Regions from separate parts of the Psychrobacillus sp. FSL H8-0487 genome, predicted to be linked through region 2. Evidence: a T-box and tRNA genes for the amino acid it is inferred to sense, from the RefSeq annotation. Region 2 holds a T-box; the other holds one or more tRNA genes.
The links. A T-box is a leader RNA that pairs with one kind of tRNA and senses whether it is charged. The one in region 2 lies ahead of leuS (leucine--tRNA ligase), so its partner is inferred to be a tRNA-Leu.
Positions count from the first base shown of each region.

Region 1: it encodes a tRNA-Leu, which carries the amino acid that the T-box ahead of leuS (leucine--tRNA ligase) is inferred to sense. The anticodon was not compared.

Region 1 covers NZ_JBBOZA010000001.1:3,335,962-3,347,787, reverse strand. The annotation lists gene MHI47_RS17065 (SprT family protein) at 1-284, shown strand, start outside; tRNA gene MHI47_RS17060 (tRNA-Asn) at 365-439, shown strand; tRNA gene MHI47_RS17055 (tRNA-Glu) at 444-515, shown strand; tRNA gene MHI47_RS17050 (tRNA-Asp) at 550-625, shown strand; tRNA gene MHI47_RS17045 (tRNA-Gln) at 629-703, shown strand; tRNA gene MHI47_RS17040 (tRNA-Lys) at 709-781, shown strand; tRNA gene MHI47_RS17035 (tRNA-Leu) at 846-932, shown strand; tRNA gene MHI47_RS17030 (tRNA-Gly) at 961-1,034, shown strand; rRNA gene MHI47_RS17025 (16S ribosomal RNA) at 1,192-2,745, shown strand; rRNA gene MHI47_RS17020 (23S ribosomal RNA) at 2,941-5,869, shown strand; rRNA gene rrf (5S ribosomal RNA) at 5,979-6,094, shown strand; rRNA gene MHI47_RS17010 (16S ribosomal RNA) at 7,037-8,590, shown strand; rRNA gene MHI47_RS17005 (23S ribosomal RNA) at 8,786-11,714, shown strand; rRNA gene rrf (5S ribosomal RNA) at 11,824-11,826, shown strand, end outside.
Region 2 covers NZ_JBBOZA010000001.1:2,584,880-2,596,705, forward strand. The annotation lists gene trpE (anthranilate synthase component I) at 1-573, shown strand, start outside; gene MHI47_RS13145 (anthranilate synthase component II) at 570-1,157, shown strand; gene MHI47_RS13150 (DNA alkylation repair protein) at 1,357-2,064, opposite strand; gene MHI47_RS13155 (VOC family protein) at 2,132-2,542, opposite strand; gene MHI47_RS13160 (sigma-70 family RNA polymerase sigma factor) at 2,676-3,200, shown strand; gene MHI47_RS13165 (hypothetical protein) at 3,193-3,975, shown strand; gene leuS (leucine--tRNA ligase) at 4,097-6,508, opposite strand; T-box leader at 6,737-6,949, opposite strand; gene MHI47_RS13175 (3-oxoacid CoA-transferase subunit B) at 6,998-7,651, opposite strand; gene MHI47_RS13180 (CoA transferase subunit A) at 7,665-8,354, opposite strand; gene MHI47_RS13185 (3-hydroxybutyrate dehydrogenase) at 8,507-9,274, opposite strand; gene MHI47_RS13190 (GntP family permease) at 9,319-10,641, opposite strand; gene MHI47_RS13195 (sigma-54 interaction domain-containing protein) at 11,063-11,826, opposite strand, start outside.

The sequences.
Region 1 (11,826 bases), 750 kb from region 2:
GCGTGATCAAACACGAGCTTTGTCATTATCACTTACATATAGAAGGAAAAGGCTATCAGCATAGAGATACTGACTTTAGGGAGTTACTTAAAATAACAAACTCACCTAGATTTTGTTCTACTTTAGTGGAGAGAAATGTCCGGAAAAGTAAAAAGAGATATACGTATAAATGCGTAAAATGCTCTCTTTCATATAATCGGAAAATTCGTTTAAATACTAGGAAATACCGTTGTGGCAAGTGTTTTGGAGACCTAATGTTAGTTTCTTTTGAAAATCTTAAATAAATTATCAAAAAGTAGTTGACGTTTTGCAAAACCCTCTCTATAATAGAAAAAGTCGAGTAAAACAAAACGACAAAAGTTATTCCGAAGTAGCTCAGTGGTAGAGCAATCGACTGTTAATCGATCGGTCGTAGGTTCGAGTCCTACCTTCGGAGCCATTATGGCCCCTTGGTCAAGCGGTTAAGACACCGCCCTTTCACGGCGGTAACACGGGTTCGAATCCCGTAGGGGTCATTACCATTTATATTTATTACTTTGTATTTTCAACGGTCCCGTGGTGTAGCGGTTAACATGCCTGCCTGTCACGCAGGAGATCGCCGGTTCGATCCCGGTCGGGACCGCCATGTTGGGGTATAGCCAAGCGGTAAGGCAATGGATTTTGATTCCATCATGCCCTGGTTCGAATCCAGGTACCCCAGCCATTTTTGAGCCATTAGCTCAGTTGGTAGAGCATCTGACTTTTAATCAGAGGGTCGTAGGTTCGAATCCTACATGGCTCATCAAATTGTTGTTGACATTTAAGGTGTTCGAGAGTATAATCAACCTTGTTCTGTTAAGTACTAAGCGGTCGTGGCGGAACGGCAGACGCGCTAGGTTGAGGGCCTAGTGGGGGATAACCCCGTGGAGGTTCAAGTCCTCTCGGCCGCACCAGTCACATAACAATTTAACAAAAATTAATGCGGGTGTAGTTTAGTGGTAAAACCTCAGCCTTCCAAGCTGATGATGAGAGTTCGATTCTCTTCACCCGCTCCATTATTTAATATCATTGAATATTGAACATTGAAAACTGAACATGCAAAACGTTAAGAAACATAGCTTTCAACTAACTTAGTTAGTATGATAGCAAATCAATTTTTGACATCATTTAATGATGATGCCAGCAAAACAAATTGAGCTTTTTAAGTTCTCTATTATGGAGAGTTTGATCCTGGCTCAGGACGAACGCTGGCGGCATGCCTAATACATGCAAGTCGAGCGAATGACGAAGAAGCTTGCTTCTTCTGATTTAGCGGCGGACGGGTGAGTAACACGTGGGCAACCTGCCCTGTAGATTGGGATAACTCCGGGAAACCGGGGCTAATACCGAATAATCCATTTCCTCTCATGGGGAGATGTTAAAAGACGGTTTCGGCTGTCACTACAGGATGGGCCCGCGGCGCATTAGCTAGTTGGTGAGGTAACGGCTCACCAAGGCGACGATGCGTAGCCGACCTGAGAGGGTGATCGGCCACACTGGGACTGAGACACGGCCCAGACTCCTACGGGAGGCAGCAGTAGGGAATCTTCCACAATGGACGAAAGTCTGATGGAGCAATGCCGCGTGAGTGAAGAAGGTTTTCGGATCGTAAAACTCTGTTGTGAGGGAAGAACAAGTACGAGAGTAACTGCTCGTACCTTGACGGTACCTCATTAGAAAGCCACGGCTAACTACGTGCCAGCAGCCGCGGTAATACGTAGGTGGCAAGCGTTGTCCGGAATTATTGGGCGTAAAGCGCGCGCAGGCGGTCCTTTAAGTCTGATGTGAAATCCCACGGCTCAACCGTGGAAGGTCATTGGAAACTGGGGGACTTGAGTACAGAAGAGGAAAGCGGAATTCCAAGTGTAGCGGTGAAATGCGTAGAGATTTGGAGGAACACCAGTGGCGAAGGCGGCTTTCTGGTCTGTAACTGACGCTGAGGCGCGAAAGCGTGGGGAGCAAACAGGATTAGATACCCTGGTAGTCCACGCCGTAAACGATGAGTGCTAAGTGTTAGGGGGTTTCCGCCCCTTAGTGCTGCAGCTAACGCATTAAGCACTCCGCCTGGGGAGTACGGTCGCAAGACTGAAACTCAAAGGAATTGACGGGGGCCCGCACAAGCGGTGGAGCATGTGGTTTAATTCGAAGCAACGCGAAGAACCTTACCAGGTCTTGACATCCCGCTGACCGGCCTAGAGATAGGCTTTTCCCTTCGGGGACAGCGGTGACAGGTGGTGCATGGTTGTCGTCAGCTCGTGTCGTGAGATGTTGGGTTAAGTCCCGCAACGAGCGCAACCCTTGATCTTAGTTGCCAGCATTCAGTTGGGCACTCTAAGGTGACTGCCGGTGATAAACCGGAGGAAGGTGGGGATGACGTCAAATCATCATGCCCCTTATGACCTGGGCTACACACGTGCTACAATGGACGGTACAGAGGGTCGCAACCCCGCGAGGGTGAGCAAATCCCATAAAACCGTTCTCAGTTCGGATTGTAGGCTGCAACTCGCCTACATGAAGCCGGAATCGCTAGTAATCGTGGATCAGCATGCCACGGTGAATACGTTCCCGGGCCTTGTACACACCGCCCGTCACACCACGAGAGTTTGTAACACCCGAAGTCGGTGGGGTAACCCTTACGGGAGCCAGCCGCCGAAGGTGGGACAGATGATTGGGGTGAAGTCGTAACAAGGTAGCCGTATCGGAAGGTGCGGCTGGATCACCTCCTTTCTAAGGATAATATCGGAATACGAATCTTTATTCGTATCTTAACGTTTTGCAGTTCAGTTTTGAATGTTCATTTTATATGAAGATTCAACTCTTGTTCTTTGAAAACTGGATAAAACGACATTGAAACAATAAACAACAAGAAATTCTGTTGTGATTATTTACGTAATCACGACGTGTAAGACTTTTTAACTTTTAGGTTAAGTTAATAAGGGCGCACGGTGAATGCCTTGGCACTAGGAGTCGACGAAGGACGGCACTAACACCGATATGCTTCGGGGAGCTGTAAGTGAGCTTTGATCCGGAGATTTCCGAATGGGGAAACCCACTGTTCGTAATGGAGCAGTACATTTGCGTGAATACATAGCGCATCTGAGACACACCCAGGGAACTGAAACATCTAAGTACCTGGAGGAAGAGAAAGAAAATTCGATTCCCTGAGTAGCGGCGAGCGAAACGGGAATAGCCCAAACCAAAAGGCTTGCCTTTTGGGGTTGTAGGACACTCTACATAGAGTTACAAAGGAATGAGTTAGACGAAGCGATCTGGAAAGGTCCGCAGGATAGGGTAAAAGCCCCGTAGTCTAAAATTCATTCTCTCTTGAGTGTATCCTGAGTACGGCGGAACACGTGAAATTCCGTCGGAATCTGGGAGGACCATCTCCCAAGGCTAAATACTACCTAGTGACCGATAGTGAACCAGTACCGTGAGGGAAAGGTGAAAAGCACCCCGGAAGGGGAGTGAAATAGATCCTGAAACCGTGTGCCTACAAGTAGTTAGAGCCCGTTAATGGGTGATAGCGTGCCTTTTGTAGAATGAACCGGCGAGTTACGATCCCATGCAAGGTTAAGTCGAGAAGACGGAGCCGCAGCGAAAGCGAGTCTGAATAGGGCGAATGAGTATGTGGTCGTAGACCCGAAACCAGGTGATCTACCCATGTCCAGGATGAAGGTAAGGTAACACTTACTGGAGGTCCGAACCCACGCACGTTGAAAAGTGCGGGGATGAGGTGTGGGTAGCGGAGAAATTCCAATCGAACCTGGAGATAGCTGGTTCTCTCCGAAATAGCTTTAGGGCTAGCCTCAAACGTTAGAATCTTGGAGGTAGAGCACTGTTTGGACTAGGGGCCCATCCCGGGTTACCGAATTCAGACAAACTCCGAATGCCAATGATTTATGTTTGGGAGTCAGACTGCGAGTGATAAGATCCGTAGTCAAGAGGGAAACAGCCCAGACCACCAGCTAAGGTCCCAAAGTATTTGTTAAGTGGAAAAGGATGTGGCGTTGCTTAGACAACCAGGATGTTGGCTTAGAAGCAGCCATCATTTAAAGAGTGCGTAATAGCTCACTGGTCGAGTGACGCTGCGCCGAAAATGTATCGGGGCTAAACAAATCACCGAAGCTGTGGATTGATACCTTTGGTATCAGTGGTAGGAGAGCGTTCTAAGGGCGTTGAAGTCAGACCGGAAGGACTGGTGGAGCGCTTAGAAGTGAGAATGCCGGTATGAGTAGCGAAAGACGGGTGAGAATCCCGTCCACCGTATGACTAAGGTTTCCTGAGGAAGGCTCGTCCGCTCAGGGTTAGTCGGGACCTAAGCCGAGGCCGATAGGCGTAGGCGATGGATAACAGGTTGATATTCCTGTACCACCAAACCACCGTTTGAGTAATGGGGGGACGCAGAAGGATAGGGTAAGCATGCTGTTGGTTATGCATGTCCAAGCAGTAAGGTGTGAATGTAGGCAAATCCGCATTCTATAACATTGAGCTGTGATGGCGAGGACGTATGTCTAGAGTTCCTGATTTCACACTGCCAAGAAAAGCCTCTAGCGAGGTGAAAGGTGCCCGTACCGCAAACCGACACAGGTAGTCGAGGAGAGAATCCTAAGGTGAGCGAGAGAACTCTCGTTAAGGAACTCGGCAAAATGACCCCGTAACTTCGGGAGAAGGGGTGCTCTTTTGGGTTCATAGCCTAGAAGAGCCGCAGTGAATAGGCCCAGGCGACTGTTTAGCAAAAACACAGGTCTATGCAAAACCGTAAGGTGAAGTATATGGGCTGACGCCTGCCCGGTGCTGGAAGGTTAAGAGGAGTGCTTAGCGCAAGCGAAGGTGCGAATTGAAGCCCCAGTAAACGGCGGCCGTAACTATAACGGTCCTAAGGTAGCGAAATTCCTTGTCGGGTAAGTTCCGACCCGCACGAAAGGCGTAACGATCTGGGCACTGTCTCAACGAGAGACTCGGTGAAATTATAGTACCTGTGAAGATGCAGGTTACCCGCGACAGGACGGAAAGACCCCGTGGAGCTTTACTATAGCTTGATATTGAATTTTGGTGCAACTTGTACAGGATAGGCAGGAGCCTTAGAGCCCGGAGCGCCAGCTTCGGAGGAGGCGTCGGTGGGATACTGCCCTGGTTGTATTGAAATTCTAACCCATACCCGTAACCCGGGTAGGAGACAGTGTCAGGCGGGTAGTTTGACTGGGGCGGTCGCCTCCTAAAGTGTAACGGAGGCGCCCAAAGGTTCCCTCAGAATGGTTGGAAATCATTCGAAGAGTGTAAAGGCAGAAGGGAGCTTGACTGCGAGACCTACAAGTCGAGCAGGGTCGAAAGACGGGCTTAGTGATCCGGTGGTTCCGCATGGAAGGGCCATCGCTCAACGGATAAAAGCTACCCCGGGGATAACAGGCTTATCTCCCCCAAGAGTCCACATCGACGGGGAGGTTTGGCACCTCGATGTCGGCTCATCGCATCCTGGGGCTGTAGTCGGTCCCAAGGGTTGGGCTGTTCGCCCATTAAAGCGGTACGCGAGCTGGGTTCAGAACGTCGTGAGACAGTTCGGTCCCTATCCGTCGTGGGCGTAGGAAATTTGAGAGGAGCTGTCCTTAGTACGAGAGGACCGGGATGGACACACCGCTGGTGTACCAGTTGTTCTGCCAAGAGCATCGCTGGGTAGCTATGTGTGGACGGGATAAGTGCTGAAAGCATCTAAGCACGAAGCCCCCCTCAAGATGAGATTTCCCATTACGCAAGTAAGTAAGATCCCTCAAAGACGATGAGGTAGATAGGTTCGGGGTGGAAGCGTGGCGACACGTGCAGCTGACGAATACTAATCGATCGAGGACTTAACCAAATTTTGTTTAACGTAACAATGTCGTTTATCCAGTTTTGAGTGAACAAGCACTCTATTTATAAGGATTTCAAGATACAACGCAGTGCGCTGTAAATTGGAAGCCGAAGAGTCTAGTGATGATGGCGAAGAGGTCACACCCGTTCCCATACCGAACACGGAAGTTAAGCTCTTCAGCGCCGATGGTAGTTGGGGGTTTCCCCCTGTGAGAGTAGGACGTCGCTGGGCACCAAAAAGAAGTCGTTACCGAGTTATATCGGTGACGACTTCTTTTTTTGTTTACTGAAAAATAAGCCGAAGGCAGTTACTATATAAGAAAGTGTACGAGCAAGTGGAATCTGGCAGGAACAGAAGTTAAAATCTAGCGCCAATGGTAGTTGGAGGTTTCTACCAGTGAGAATAGGGCGTCACGGGGTTCTAAAAGATTTGTTGCGGAGTCAGACATTAAGGGATTTTTTTGTATAAGAATTGGGAATAAATATGATTAATTTGGATTAAGACTCTAGTGTTAATAAAATGAAAAAGTAAGAGATTAAATAAACCTAATTTAAACCTTAAAGGATCTATTGGTATTTAACTATTGGGGATTAATTTTATTCAATATACGAAAGTAGAAGACTGTTTAACTCTATAAGAAGGTATGTAAGATGATCTGCAAAAAGGAAATAGAAAAAGCTACAGAGGGAGAGTATACCTTTAAGTTAATTGGAGATGATATAACAGTTGGAATTGATGAGGAGGGTAGTTCCCTTAAATAAACCCCTTTTATATAGTAGAAACAGGAGTGAAACATAGCTGTTCTTGTATAAAATATAGAATTCTAAAAGAAAATACGAAAAGACCTTGCTAATTATCATTATAAGTGGTATAGTTATCAAGTTGTCACTTAAACAAGTGACGTTAAATAAAAAAACAATTTAAAAAAAGTTGTTGACAATCACATCAGGAATTGATATGATTTATAAGTTGTCAAAATGAAATTACAACAACATGAACATTGAAAACTGAACATGCAAAACGTTAAGAAACATAGCTTTCAACTAACTTGTTAGGATGATAGCAAAACAATTTTGGACATCATTTAATGATGATGCCAGCAAAACAAAATGAGCTTTTAAACTAGTTCTAATTTGTTCGCTTTCAATGTGCTCTGCATACTGGAAGTGAACTATTATGGAGAGTTTGATCCTGGCTCAGGACGAACGCTGGCGGCATGCCTAATACATGCAAGTCGAGCGAATGACGAAGAAGCTTGCTTCTTCTGATTTAGCGGCGGACGGGTGAGTAACACGTGGGCAACCTGCCCTGTAGATTGGGATAACTCCGGGAAACCGGGGCTAATACCGAATAATCCATTTCCTCACATGGGGAGATGTTAAAAGACGGTTTCGGCTGTCACTACAGGATGGGCCCGCGGCGCATTAGCTAGTTGGTGAGGTAACGGCTCACCAAGGCGACGATGCGTAGCCGACCTGAGAGGGTGATCGGCCACACTGGGACTGAGACACGGCCCAGACTCCTACGGGAGGCAGCAGTAGGGAATCTTCCACAATGGACGAAAGTCTGATGGAGCAATGCCGCGTGAGTGAAGAAGGTTTTCGGATCGTAAAACTCTGTTGTGAGGGAAGAACAAGTATGAGAGTAACTGCTCGTACCTTGACGGTACCTCATTAGAAAGCCACGGCTAACTACGTGCCAGCAGCCGCGGTAATACGTAGGTGGCAAGCGTTGTCCGGAATTATTGGGCGTAAAGCGCGCGCAGGCGGTCCTTTAAGTCTGATGTGAAATCCCACGGCTCAACCGTGGAAGGTCATTGGAAACTGGGGGACTTGAGTACAGAAGAGGAAAGCGGAATTCCAAGTGTAGCGGTGAAATGCGTAGAGATTTGGAGGAACACCAGTGGCGAAGGCGGCTTTCTGGTCTGTAACTGACGCTGAGGCGCGAAAGCGTGGGGAGCAAACAGGATTAGATACCCTGGTAGTCCACGCCGTAAACGATGAGTGCTAAGTGTTAGGGGGTTTCCGCCCCTTAGTGCTGCAGCTAACGCATTAAGCACTCCGCCTGGGGAGTACGGTCGCAAGACTGAAACTCAAAGGAATTGACGGGGGCCCGCACAAGCGGTGGAGCATGTGGTTTAATTCGAAGCAACGCGAAGAACCTTACCAGGTCTTGACATCCCGCTGACCGGCCTAGAGATAGGCTTTTCCCTTCGGGGACAGCGGTGACAGGTGGTGCATGGTTGTCGTCAGCTCGTGTCGTGAGATGTTGGGTTAAGTCCCGCAACGAGCGCAACCCTTGATCTTAGTTGCCAGCATTCAGTTGGGCACTCTAAGGTGACTGCCGGTGATAAACCGGAGGAAGGTGGGGATGACGTCAAATCATCATGCCCCTTATGACCTGGGCTACACACGTGCTACAATGGACGGTACAGAGGGTCGCAACCCCGCGAGGGTGAGCAAATCCCATAAAACCGTTCTCAGTTCGGATTGTAGGCTGCAACTCGCCTACATGAAGCCGGAATCGCTAGTAATCGTGGATCAGCATGCCACGGTGAATACGTTCCCGGGCCTTGTACACACCGCCCGTCACACCACGAGAGTTTGTAACACCCGAAGTCGGTGGGGTAACCCTTACGGGAGCCAGCCGCCGAAGGTGGGACAGATGATTGGGGTGAAGTCGTAACAAGGTAGCCGTATCGGAAGGTGCGGCTGGATCACCTCCTTTCTAAGGATAATATCGGAATACGAATTTTTATTCGTATCTTAACGTTTTGCAGTTCAGTTTTGAATGTTCATTTTATATGAAGATTCAACTCTTGTTCTTTGAAAACTGGATAAAACGACATTGAAACAATAAACAACAAGAAATTCTGTTGTGATTATTTACGTAATCACGACGTGTAAGACTTTTTAACTTTTAGGTTAAGTTAATAAGGGCGCACGGTGAATGCCTTGGCACTAGGAGTCGACGAAGGACGGCACTAACACCGATATGCTTCGGGGAGCTGTAAGTGAGCTTTGATCCGGAGATTTCCGAATGGGGAAACCCACTGTTCGTAATGGAGCAGTACATTTGCGTGAATACATAGCGCATCTGAGACACACCCAGGGAACTGAAACATCTAAGTACCTGGAGGAAGAGAAAGAAAATTCGATTCCCTGAGTAGCGGCGAGCGAAACGGGAATAGCCCAAACCAAAAGGCTTGCCTTTTGGGGTTGTAGGACACTCTACATAGAGTTACAAAGGAATGAGTTAGACGAAGCGATCTGGAAAGGTCCGCAGGATAGGGTAAAAGCCCCGTAGTCTAAAATTCATTCTCTCTTGAGTGTATCCTGAGTACGGCGGAACACGTGAAATTCCGTCGGAATCTGGGAGGACCATCTCCCAAGGCTAAATACTACCTAGTGACCGATAGTGAACCAGTACCGTGAGGGAAAGGTGAAAAGCACCCCGGAAGGGGAGTGAAATAGATCCTGAAACCGTGTGCCTACAAGTAGTTAGAGCCCGTTAATGGGTGATAGCGTGCCTTTTGTAGAATGAACCGGCGAGTTACGATCCCATGCAAGGTTAAGTCGAGAAGACGGAGCCGCAGCGAAAGCGAGTCTGAATAGGGCGAATGAGTATGTGGTCGTAGACCCGAAACCAGGTGATCTACCCATGTCCAGGATGAAGGTAAGGTAACACTTACTGGAGGTCCGAACCCACGCACGTTGAAAAGTGCGGGGATGAGGTGTGGGTAGCGGAGAAATTCCAATCGAACCTGGAGATAGCTGGTTCTCTCCGAAATAGCTTTAGGGCTAGCCTCAAACGTTAGAATCTTGGAGGTAGAGCACTGTTTGGACTAGGGGCCCATCCCGGGTTACCGAATTCAGACAAACTCCGAATGCCAATGATTTATGTTTGGGAGTCAGACTGCGAGTGATAAGATCCGTAGTCAAGAGGGAAACAGCCCAGACCACCAGCTAAGGTCCCAAAGTATTTGTTAAGTGGAAAAGGATGTGGCGTTGCTTAGACAACCAGGATGTTGGCTTAGAAGCAGCCATCATTTAAAGAGTGCGTAATAGCTCACTGGTCGAGTGACGCTGCGCCGAAAATGTATCGGGGCTAAACAAATCACCGAAGCTGTGGATTGATACCTTTGGTATCAGTGGTAGGAGAGCGTTCTAAGGGCGTTGAAGTCAGACCGGAAGGACTGGTGGAGCGCTTAGAAGTGAGAATGCCGGTATGAGTAGCGAAAGACGGGTGAGAATCCCGTCCACCGTATGACTAAGGTTTCCTGAGGAAGGCTCGTCCGCTCAGGGTTAGTCGGGACCTAAGCCGAGGCCGATAGGCGTAGGCGATGGATAACAGGTTGATATTCCTGTACCACCAAACCACCGTTTGAGTAATGGGGGGACGCAGAAGGATAGGGTAAGCATGCTGTTGGTTATGCATGTCCAAGCAGTAAGGTGTGAATGTAGGCAAATCCGCATTCTATAACATTGAGCTGTGATGGCGAGGACGTATGTCTAGAGTTCCTGATTTCACACTGCCAAGAAAAGCCTCTAGCGAGGTGAAAGGTGCCCGTACCGCAAACCGACACAGGTAGTCGAGGAGAGAATCCTAAGGTGAGCGAGAGAACTCTCGTTAAGGAACTCGGCAAAATGACCCCGTAACTTCGGGAGAAGGGGTGCTCTTTTGGGTTCATAGCCTAGAAGAGCCGCAGTGAATAGGCCCAGGCGACTGTTTAGCAAAAACACAGGTCTATGCAAAACCGTAAGGTGAAGTATATGGGCTGACGCCTGCCCGGTGCTGGAAGGTTAAGAGGAGTGCTTAGCGCAAGCGAAGGTGCGAATTGAAGCCCCAGTAAACGGCGGCCGTAACTATAACGGTCCTAAGGTAGCGAAATTCCTTGTCGGGTAAGTTCCGACCCGCACGAAAGGCGTAACGATCTGGGCACTGTCTCAACGAGAGACTCGGTGAAATTATAGTACCTGTGAAGATGCAGGTTACCCGCGACAGGACGGAAAGACCCCGTGGAGCTTTACTATAGCTTGATATTGAATTTTGGTGCAACTTGTACAGGATAGGCAGGAGCCTTAGAGCCCGGAGCGCCAGCTTCGGAGGAGGCGTCGGTGGGATACTGCCCTGGTTGTATTGAAATTCTAACCCATACCCGTAACCCGGGTAGGAGACAGTGTCAGGCGGGTAGTTTGACTGGGGCGGTCGCCTCCTAAAGTGTAACGGAGGCGCCCAAAGGTTCCCTCAGAATGGTTGGAAATCATTCGAAGAGTGTAAAGGCAGAAGGGAGCTTGACTGCGAGACCTACAAGTCGAGCAGGGTCGAAAGACGGGCTTAGTGATCCGGTGGTTCCGCATGGAAGGGCCATCGCTCAACGGATAAAAGCTACCCCGGGGATAACAGGCTTATCTCCCCCAAGAGTCCACATCGACGGGGAGGTTTGGCACCTCGATGTCGGCTCATCGCATCCTGGGGCTGTAGTCGGTCCCAAGGGTTGGGCTGTTCGCCCATTAAAGCGGTACGCGAGCTGGGTTCAGAACGTCGTGAGACAGTTCGGTCCCTATCCGTCGTGGGCGTAGGAAATTTGAGAGGAGCTGTCCTTAGTACGAGAGGACCGGGATGGACACACCGCTGGTGTACCAGTTGTTCTGCCAAGAGCATCGCTGGGTAGCTATGTGTGGACGGGATAAGTGCTGAAAGCATCTAAGCACGAAGCCCCCCTCAAGATGAGATTTCCCATTACGCAAGTAAGTAAGATCCCTCAAAGACGATGAGGTAGATAGGTTCGGGGTGGAAGCGTGGCGACACGTGCAGCTGACGAATACTAATCGATCGAGGACTTAACCAAATTTTGTTTAACGTAACAATGTCGTTTATCCAGTTTTGAGTGAACAAGTACTCTATTTATAAGGATTTCAAGATACAACGCAGTGCGCTGTAAATTGGAAGCCGAAGAGTCT
Region 2 (11,826 bases):
GTAAAAAATGGAATAGTAACAACGAACCCTATAGCAGGGACAAAGCCTCGCGGGAAAACTCCTGAGGAAGATGCTCGCATAGCTCATAATTTATTGCATGATGAAAAAGAAGTTGCAGAACATCGAATGCTCGTAGATCTTGGACGTAATGATATTGGTAAAATAGCTGAAATAGGAACTGTTCAAATTGAGAAATATATGAAAGTTGAATACTATAAATACGTCATGCATATTGTGTCTGAGGTGACTGGTCAACTAATTGAAAATGCACATATTTTAGATGTGTTAACTACCTGCTTACCTGCTGGAACTGTTTCAGGTGCACCGAAAATTAGAGCTATGCAGATTATAAATAATTTAGAACCAATGAAACGTGGGATCTACGCGGGGGCTGTCGGCTATGTATCTGTTACAGGTAATATGGATTTGGCACTTGCCATTCGAACAATGGTTGTAAAGGATCATTATGCCCATGTTCAAGCTGGAGCTGGTATTGTCCACGATTCTATTCCAAAGAGTGAGTATGAAGAAACGATTAATAAAGCTAAGGCTCTCTTGGAGGTGCAACGATGATTTTGTTAATCGATAACTATGATTCTTTTACGTATAATTTATATCAACAAGTCAGTATGTTAGGCAAAGACGTTAAAGTCGTTCGGAATGATGCTATTACTATTGAAGAACTCGAAGAGCTAGACCCTGAGGCTATTATTATCTCTCCTGGCCCTGGTACTCCTGTAGATGCAGGTGTATCGATCGACATTATTCAGAAGCTATACAAAAAGTATCCCATTTTAGGCATCTGTCTTGGCCATCAATCGATTGGCGCAGCTTTTGGAGCAAAAATTGTGCAGGCAAAAACCATTAGGCATGGTAAAATGTCCACCATATCTTATAGCCCTCAAGCTTTGTTCAAAAATTTCGAGGAGCCAATTTCAGTCATGCGATATCATTCACTTGTGATAGATGGAGAGTCATTAGTAGACGAACTAGAAATTCTAGCAAGGTCAGAAGACGACAATGAAATAATGGCTATCAAACATGTCGACTACCCCTTGTATGGCCTTCAATTCCACCCGGAATCTATTGGGACAGAACAAGGAAGCCGAATAATGCAGTCATTCATCGAAAGCTTCGGAGAAAATTATGTAAAATAAGGTAAGTTGGAGTTCCTAGGATCGTTCTAGGAGCTTTTTTGATCCGAAAAATCTCTTACAGGTGTTTTAGTTGGAATTTTGGAGGGTTTAGTTGGAAAAATGAGAGGTTTAGTTGGAATTTTGAGCACGCTAGTTGGAATAAACAAAAAATAGCAAAAAGCAGCTTATCCCTATTAAGGACAAGCTGCTCTATAAGATATTAACATCTAACATGCTTGCGTTTAAAACCAATTCTTCCTTTATCTACTGCAGTTTGAATACTGTCGTAAGCATTTAAGAAACTGCTTTTTTTGTTGTCTCTTTTGACTTCAACTATGCCTATCTCCTTTGCAGTCTCCAGTGCTTTTTCATGCAGAGGTACATAAGACGTTCCCACAGTTAATATAAAGTTATTCATCGAAGATTTTGTTCGTTCAGGTGATTCATGAATCTTATTTTTCACCATATCAAGCATATTAGACATTTTGCTTTGGGAAAACTCAACGTCTTTTCGATTCCCCAAAAGCCAGCAGTAGCAACTCCACCCTGCTGACATTTTCAACTCATCGTCGCTTGTAATCCATTTGTCCGCAACTTCTTGAGCGATATCGGACTCTGACAAAGTTACAGCTACTACAAAATCAGAAAGCATATAAAAATATGCTGAATCCATCCAGCGATCATAATCCGCTTCAGTCATGCCGTTTGGATCTGCAATAATACCGGCAAAATACATGGCATCATAGTTCCCTGTTGCGTATAGCTCATCTGCTAACTGTTGATTTATTTTTATTTTCTTTGAAATTGGTTTCATCACACCAGTAGCCACGCCGAAAAGTGGCTCATGTGCTCCATTGGATATGTATATTTTTTTAGTTCTTTCTTTACCAAGAGCTTCGAGTTCCTGCATAACTTCTTCAAAATTCATCTATTCGCACTTCCTTTATTTTTGATTTTCACAGATATAACGCTCGTTCAAATATCACTAAATCATTTTAATCCAATCTATCCTTGAAAGTAGGACTCAATTCACTCCATACATCAAACATATTCCCGTCTAAATCATAGAATACAAAATTGGTGCCGGGATGCCCCCGATTTTCAATTTCCCCAACACGTACTCCCTTTTCCTGAAGAAAGCTGTTAAATTCTATTAGTCGATCAATTCCATTCACTTCAAAAGTCATTGTAAAATGTTCCTGTTCATAAATATCCAAAAAACAAGACCGTTCTCCTTTTTTGGCCTTAACAAGAAAAAAACTTTGATCTGCAAATTCTAAAATCGCTTTGTCCATATTTCTAAAATTTTCAACAGCTCCTAGCATTTCTTGATACCATAATGATGATTTCTCTGGATTAACAACTGGTATGTATGTAGTTCCCACTCTTTTAATAAATGAACTCATTGCACACATCCCTCCCATATTCTTATAACCTTCATCATATCATTTTTTAGAACTTTCAAGGCATAGCAGGAAAATAATTCAGAAAAATCCAAACTTTAAAGTGCTAGGAATCGTTTATGTATGGAAAGGAGTTGTGGTTTTGATAAATATTAATGACCTAAAAACGTTAATGCTGCAATTTACAGAACCCCTAATACGTTTGGCTTATTACTACGTAAAGGATCTCCAAGCGGCAGAGGATATTGTACAAGAAGTATTCATAAAATTTTATCATAATCAGAACAGTTATGAAGAGCGCGGTGAGTTAAAGGGATTTCTGACAACAATGACTGTTAATAAAAGCAAAGATTATTTAAAAAGCTGGACCTATAGAAAAGTACAACTGCAAAACAAACTCTCCACGCCAACTAGCAAACGAAATACAGATGAACTGGTTAGAAATGACGAGCAAGCAATTATTGGAGAAGCTATCCTTGAATTGCCTTTAAAACACCGAGAAGTTCTTATTTATTTCTATTTTAACGAGATGACCATTGGTGAGGTTGCCCATATTCTTTCTATTCCAGAAGGCACTGTAAAAACTCGATTGAGGCGTAGCAAGGAATTATTAAAAAATCAACTGAAGGGAATAGAATGGGAGGCGCTTTTAAATGAATAACTATATACCTTCTAAAGTAAAAGATTTAACAGCGAGTCGACAACGAGTTATGCGAAACGTATTGAAAGAAATAGAACTAAACGAGGAAAGACCAAAATATAAATGGCGATATGTCGTGATTAGCGCACTACTAACAATGAGTGCTGTGCTTTTTGTCTTAAACGAATCTATTATGGAAAATGAACAACAGTCTGCAACTGAACTACCATTGGATTTAACCAAACCCACATTTTCAGAAGAACAAGGTTTACTTTATCTTAATGGGGTGACATTAGGTGACTCACAATCGAAAGTAATAGAAAGCTTAGGTGGAAATTACTCCGTAGAATATCAGGAGGATGGCAGTATTGCTGACTTAATATTTGATTATGATGGTAAAGCGAGATTTTATTTTTATAATGATAAATTAGATTTAATAATATTCCAAAAGACAGATGAAAAAAACTTCGATAAATTTTTTAATGATTTTGATGGGATTAAAGTTATCTCTTCAACCGATGCTGATCGCTTTATTTACTCTAAAGAGACTTCTCATATTTTAAAGGCTACGTTCGTTCCAAACGGGAACCTTTACTTGTATCTATCATATGCCGGCCCGGACCTCTTAGAAAATCGTGATTTTTTAAATTTAGTGCAAGATGAGATTCTTGAATCACATGATAGTTACGATTTAAATATCGATAGTCCTAATTATTATCCTCTTGAAGAATTAGTTAAGATGACACCAGAGGAATTAATAAAAATAGGTTATCCTAACCCTTATGAATTCCAATAGTTATTGCAAATAAAAAAGCTGCTTATTTCTACTAACCATTCAACAAAAAAATCATCTCAACTCTAAGAAAAGCATAGAGTTGAGATGATTTTAAATACTCTTATTTATAGTCACAGCTTCATTAAATTACGATATTGACCATTTTACCTGGAATTGCAATAATTTTCTTCACTTCTTGACCATCCAACCATTGTTGAACTTGTTCTGAAGCAAGAGCTAATGCTTCCAACTCTTCTTTTGTTGCATCTTTAGCAACGTTCAATTTTGCACGTACTTTCCCTTTAATTTGAACTGGGATTTCTACTTCATTGTCTACTAGTTTCGATTCATCAAATGTTGGCCAAGATTCGTAAACGATTGTATCGTCATGTCCAAGAATACCCCATAATTCTTCTGCAATATGTGGAACGATTGGAGAAATAAGCTTCACAAATCCTTCAACATATTCTTTTGAAATTTGCTCCGCTTTATATCCTTCATTGATAAATACCATCATTTGTGAAATAGCGGTATTGTAATGCATTGCTTCAAAGTCTTCCGTTACTTTTTTAACTGTTTGATGATATGCTTTTTCCATATTATCAGAAGAAGTATCCGTAACTTTAGCACTCAACTTACCGTCTTCATCGACCAATAGACGCCATATACGATCTAGGAATCTTCTTGATCCATCTAAACCATTTGTAGACCATGGTTTCGAGGAGTCTAGTGGCCCCATGAACATTTCATAAAGACGAAGTGAATCGGCTCCATGACTTTTCACGATATCATCAGGGTTAACTACATTCCCTTTAGATTTAGACATTTTCTCGTTACCTTCTCCAAGAATCATCCCTTGGTTAAATAACTTTTGGAATGGCTCTTTCGTAGTAACTACACCAATATCATAAAGGAATTTATGCCAGAAACGTGCGTACAATAAATGAAGTACTGCATGCTCTGCTCCACCTACATAAATGTCCACTGGAAGCCAGCGTTTCACTAGTTCTGGATCGACAAGTGCCTCGTCATTGTTTGGATCGATATAACGTAGGTAATACCAGCAGCTACCTGCCCACTGAGGCATAGTATTCGTTTCACGACGGCCTTTTTTACCGGTTACTGGATCCACAACATTAACCCATTCCGTAATATTAGCTAGTGGCGACTCACCTGTACCACTTGGTTTAATATCTGTAGTAACTGGAAGCATTAACGGTAATTCAGACTCTTCTACTGGTGTAGAAGTGCCATCTTCCCAATGAATAATTGGAATCGGCTCGCCCCAATAACGTTGACGACTGAATAACCAATCACGTAGACGATACGTAATTTTCTTCTCACCTTTACCATTTGTTTCAAACCATTCAATCGCTTTGGCAATTGCTTCTTGTTTGTTTAAGCCATTTAAAAACTCAGAGTTAATAAGTGTGCCATCAGCAGTGTAAGCTTCTTGTGAGATGTCCCCACCAGCAACTACTTCCACGATTGGCAAATCAAATTGTTTTGCGAACTCGTAGTCACGCTCATCATGTGCAGGAACTGCCATAATAGCACCAGTACCGTATGTCGCTAATACATAATCAGCAATCCATATTGGCATCTTCTCTCCACTTACTGGGTTAACGGCATAAGCACCTGTAAATACACCTGTTTTATGTTTTGCAAGATCTGTACGTTCAAGGTCACTTTTTAATTTCACTTGATCTTTATAAGCTAGCACTGCTTCTGCTTGTTCCTCAGTAGTTATAGCATCCACAAGCTTATGCTCAGGCGCTAATACTGCATAGGTTGCACCAAAAATTGTATCCGGACGTGTTGTAAATGCACGGAAGGATTCTTTCGTGCCTGCCACTTCAAAAGTAAGCTCCGCACCCTCTGAACGTCCTATCCAATTACGTTGCATTTCTTTTAAGCTGTCTGGCCAGTCAAGATCATCTAAATCTTCTAAAAGTCTGTCTGCATAAGCAGTTATACGAAGTACCCATTGTCGCATCGGACGACGTTCTACTGGATGCCCTCCACGCTCTGACACACCGTCAATTACTTCTTCATTAGCTAAAACAGTTCCTAATGCTGGACACCAGTTTACCGGCACTTCATCTACATATGCTAGGCCTTTTTTGTACAGCTGGATGAAAATCCATTGAGTCCATTTGTAATACGAAGGATCTGTCGTATTTACCTCTCTGTCCCAGTCAAAAGAAAATCCTAAATCCGTCATTTGACGTTTAAAAGTAGCAATATTTTTTGCCGTGAACTCTGCAGGATCGTTCCCAGTATCAATTGCATATTGCTCCGCTGGAAGTCCAAAAGCATCCCACCCCATTGGATGAAGAACGTTATAACCTTGTTTACGTTTAAACGAACTTAGAATATCCGTTGCGATATATCCAAGTGGATGACCTACATGTAGACCTACTCCTGAAGGATAAGGGAACATATCCAATGCATAGAATTTTGGTTTAGACGGATCATCTGTCATCTTATACGTTTTGTTTTCTTGCCAATACTTTTGCCATTTTTTTTCGATTGCTTCATGATTAAAGCTCATAAATTTTTCCTCCTCCAATGTATGAAAAGCGGAAGCGCCTATTTCTGCCTCGACAGGCAAATGTGTTTAGGATAGATCTGTAAAGTGCGCCACATCCTGTGGCATAGCAGACATAACCCGCATCGTGCGGACCTAGGAAGAAGCACCTCAGCCACATCAGCTATTTCACATTTGCCCCAAGAGGTTAGACTCTAAAGCTAGACATAAAAAAACTCGCCCCTTAAAAAACTAAGGGACGAGAGATATACTCACGCGGTACCACCCAAATTAGTGAAAACTTCACTCAACTTGATTCCTTAACGCGGAAAACGGTACAAGCTACTATCAGTTCACTTATACAGACTCAAAGGCGAGTTCAATAATTCGTAACGCTAACTTACACCATCCGTTAGCTCTCTAAAGATACGAGATTTATTTACTAATCCTTTTCACAGTCGACTTCTATTAGTTTTAATAATAATGGATTCCACTTTAAAATACAAGCTGATGTTAAATAGAGACATTTTCCCTTACGTTATTAATTATAAGTTCCGCTTTTGTAGCATCTATAATATCCTGAACAGAGTAACCCTCGAATACCTCTTTCAATTCAAGTCCATTTTCTGTTACTTCTATCATTGCCCGTTCTGTTATTATTTTATTCACAACTGCCTTGCCTGTTAAAGGTAATTCACATTGTTTTTTAATTTTAGCAGAACCGTCTTTAGCACAATGATCCATAATGACGATAATTTTCTTTGCACCGTGCACGAGATCCATTGCCCCTCCCATGCCTTTAATCATCTTGCCTGGGATCATCCAGTTAGCGAGGTCACCTTTTTCGGATACTTCCATCGCACCTAAAATAGCCACGTCGACATGTCCTCCGCGAATCATCGCGAATGACTCTGCACTATTGAAAAAAGCCGAGCCTGGAATAGTCGTTACTGTTTCCTTACCTGCATTGATAAGGTCAGGGTTAACTTCTTGCTCGGTTGGGTACGGTCCAATACCAAGTAAGCCATTTTCCGATTGTAAAACGACCGTTTTATCGGGAGAGATGAAATTCGCAACTAAAGTCGGAATTCCAATTCCTAAGTTTACGTAGTTTCCATTTTCAATTTCTTTTTCTGCTCTTCTTGCAATTTTTTCACGTGAATTCAATCGAAACTCCTCCTTAAGAACGTGTCGTTAAACGTTCGATTCTTTTTTCTTGTTCCGCTTGGAATAGACCTTGAACATAAATGCTTGGTGTATGTATTTGAGCAGGATTTAAATCTCCTGTTTCTACAATTTCTTCTACCTCTGCAATGGTAATTTTGCCAGCAGCAGCCATCATTGGATTAAAGTTTTGCGCTGTCATATTATAGATAAGATTTCCGAATTTATCTGCTTGAGCTGCACGTATGAAAGAATAATCCGCTCGAAGTGCCTCTTCTAGTACATATTCTTTTCCATCATAAACTCGCACTTCTTTACCTTCCGCGACTGTAGTACCTACACCAGCAGGAGTAAAGAAAGCGGGAATTCCAGCCCCACCAGCACGAATTTTCTCCGCTAGAGTTCCTTGTGGAGTCAATTCCACTTCTATTTCACCTGAGATTACTTGTCTTTCAAACTCTTTGTTTTCTCCAACATATGAACCTATCATTTTCTTTATTTGCTTATTTTTAAGTAGCAGACCTAGACCCCAGTCATCCACGCCACAATTGTTCGAAATAACCGTTAAGTCCTTCACACCTTTATCGACTAAAGCCAGTATTAGCTGTTCTGGAATTCCAACTAGTCCAAAACCTCCAACCATCAGCGTCATTCCATCTTGCACCCCTGCAACAGCCTCTTTAGCTGAATTGTAAATAGGTTTCATGCTCCAATCCCCTTTCATCTAAGCTTGATACATTATTATTTTCTCAAATATTCGACAACTTAGCAAACTAAATTCTTGTACCTAGATTCTAAGCATTATTATTCTGAATCGCACCTAGAATTGAATCCAAATTTTTTATATAAATAGAATACCTATTGACTAGTATAGCCACCATCCAAAACAACTGCTTGCCCAGTCATTCCTTTTGCGGAATCACTCGCTAAAAAAAGAGTAAGATCTGCAACTTCCTTCACTTCTAACAATCGTTTTTGTGGAACTAGAGGATATAACACTTCTTCCAATACAGATTCCACTGGAACATTTCGTACTTTCGCTAAATCTTTGAATTGGTTTCGAACGAGTGGCGTATCCACGTACCCTGGGCAAACTGCATTGACAGTTATTCCATCCGCTGCTGTTTCCAGAGCTGCAACTTTCGTAAGTCCAATTAAACCATGTTTAGCTGAGTTATACGCTGCTTTCCCAGCAAAACCGACTAAACCATTTATAGATGCCATATTGATAATTCTCCCGAATCCGTTCTTCCGCATATGCGGAAGAACGTGTTTAGTTGCTATAAACGGAGCAGTCAGCATTATTTTTATCAATAGTTCAAAGCGTTCTGTTGGAAAATCTTCCAACATTGCAACGTGCTGCATACCGGCGTTATTAATAAGAATATCCACACTTCCATACTTCTCTATAGTGACATTAATTGAGTCAATAATATCTTCTTCCTTTGTCACATCGCATTTAAGACCTAATACATCATCCCCTAAAAGTTTTGCGGCTTCTTTTACTTTTTCTTCATTTACATCTGTTAGTACTACAATCGCCCCAGCCTTATAAAATTCATGAGCAATCTCCAACCCAATGCCCCCTGCTGCTCCCGTAATAAGGAGCACTCTATCTTTTACCATTTTATAACCTCCAGAAATATGTCGTATAGTAATTTTCAGTAATTTTAAATCCCTAATCCAAACGAGAAGAGAATAATCGCAATTATTACACCAAGTGTTGGTACAACTACAGTGGTCGCAGCAACTGGCCAATAAGCTGCACTATGTTTTTCACCACAGATTGATTGAATAGTAGTGACGACATAGCCATTATGCGGCAATGAATCAAGGGCACCCGAAGAAATGGCTACGACCCTGTGTAATGCCTCAGCATTTACTCCCATATCTAGATAATGCGGGGCTAACAATGGCAATGCAATTGTCTGACCACCCGATGAAGAACCCGTCATACCAGCAATTACCGATACCGCAATAGCAGCACCAATTAGAGGTGAACCAGGAATATTTGTCATTGCCTCTACTGCCGTTGTAAATGCAGGTACGTTTTTAGCAACTCCGCCGAAACCCACTACTGCGGCAGTATTTCCGATTGCTATAATCGCACCGACTGTACCTGCTGAAAATGCTTCCCAGAAATTTTTAGAATATTTTCGTCCAACAATATAAGTGGCAATTACACCACCAAGTAATGCAATTATTAAAGCCGACTGCGCAAGTTTATCATGGAAAATATATGAGATTATTAGTACTACTAGTAATGGAATCATTGCTAAAAACGGATTTGGCAGATTTCTATTAGTATCAAATGTTGGATCTGTTTCACGATCTATAAAACGTTCTCCTTTATTAACAGCCTTTTGAATAATACGTTTCAACCACCAGTATCCAAAAGTGGCCATAAACAAAGCGACAATTATACTTACTTCCCAACCCGCATATGCATCAGTCCCTAAATATTGAATTGGGATCCAGTTTTGAATTTCAGGTGAAGCCGCAGATGTCATCGTAAACGTGACAGATCCTAAGGCTAATGTTGCTGGTATAAAACGACGCGGTAAATCTGCTTGTTTAAACAAAGAAATAGCCATTGGATAGACAGAAAAAGCAACTACGAAAAGACTTACTCCTCCAAATGTTAATACCGCACAAGCTAGGACAATAGCTAGTACTGCATACTTCATCCCCAACTTACCAACAATCCACTTGGATACGGAATCTGCCGCACCACTATCCTCCATGACCTTTCCGAAAACCGCTCCAAGTAAGAACATCAAATACCACGAAGCGATAAAACCAGTAAAACCTGACATATAACTCGTAACATAATCAGCCTCATCTTTACCAGCAAGCTGGGAAAATAAAGGCATTCCACTTGTCACAGCTACCAATAGTGCAGAAATAGGACCAGCTATTAAAATATTAACGCCTTTCATAGTCAACACTATCAGTAAGGCTAAACCTCCTATAAGACCGACCATACTCAATATTTCCATTTACATTTCCCCCAATTATTTAAGAATAATAAGTTGTATTTGTAGCATCCGTGTATAAAAGTGATTGAAATAAATAACAAACTCAAGTAAGAAAAAATTAAGTGCGCGATCATCCTAATCGTAAATTCATTTACAACCAATTTTCTTTGCTAATATCCAAAATCTAAACTCTGCAGTGAATAGATTTCTTCCTTGGTTAACTTTTGAATACAAAATTTTAAAAGCGCTTTCATAAGTCATTAAAGCACAACCATAATTTTCTATCAATACAAAATGTGACAGAAATGTTAACTGTAAATATCCTCAAAATCCGAATTTTCGGATATAAATTTAATCAAACTTGGTATCAAGAGGTATATAGAAATAAAATAAAAATCCGTTTTTCTGGATACGTGTCCAGAAAAACGGATTTAGGTCATAAGTTGTGTTTTTTTATCTTCTCGTAAAGTGTTGATCTACTGAGTCCAAGTTGTTTGGCAATTTGTCTTTTATCAGATTCTTCCTCTAAGTAAGATTGAAGTACTTTCTTTTCTACTTCTGCTAATATATCCTCAAGCGTCCCCGTAGTTTGAAAAGAAGGTACATTACTTAACTTAATCTGGGAAGGCAGAGCGGAAGGCATAATAGTATCTTTTTCTGCTAAGTAAACAGCAGCCTGTAAAATATTTTGTAATTCCCTTACATTACCTGGCCAATGATAGGATTGAAGTAATTCCCGAGTTTTTGTTGCGAGTGTGATATGTCTTCGCCCTGCGTGAAGCATGAACTTTTGTAAAAAGAAATTCAGTAAATCAACAAAATCTTCCATTCTTTCTCTTAAAGGTGGAATTTTCAATGTAATTGCTTGCAAACGATAATATAAATCCTCCCTAAATTTCTTTTCCTCAATTAGTTGAGAAAGGGAAATGTTGGACGAAGCAACTATTCGAATATTTACTTTTTCACTCTGCTCCGAATTCAGTGGAGTAATTTCCTCTTCTTGCATTGCTCTTAATAACTTTGCTTGAAGTGTCAGCGGAAGTGCACTAATTTCATCTATATATAGAGTCCCTTTATCTGCTTGTTTAACTCTTCCATTTTGGACAGTTTCAGTAAGTGGATTATATACACCAAATAGTTCCCTTTCCAATAACTCAACCGGAACTTCTGCACAATTCACTTTAACAAAAGGAAAGTCCG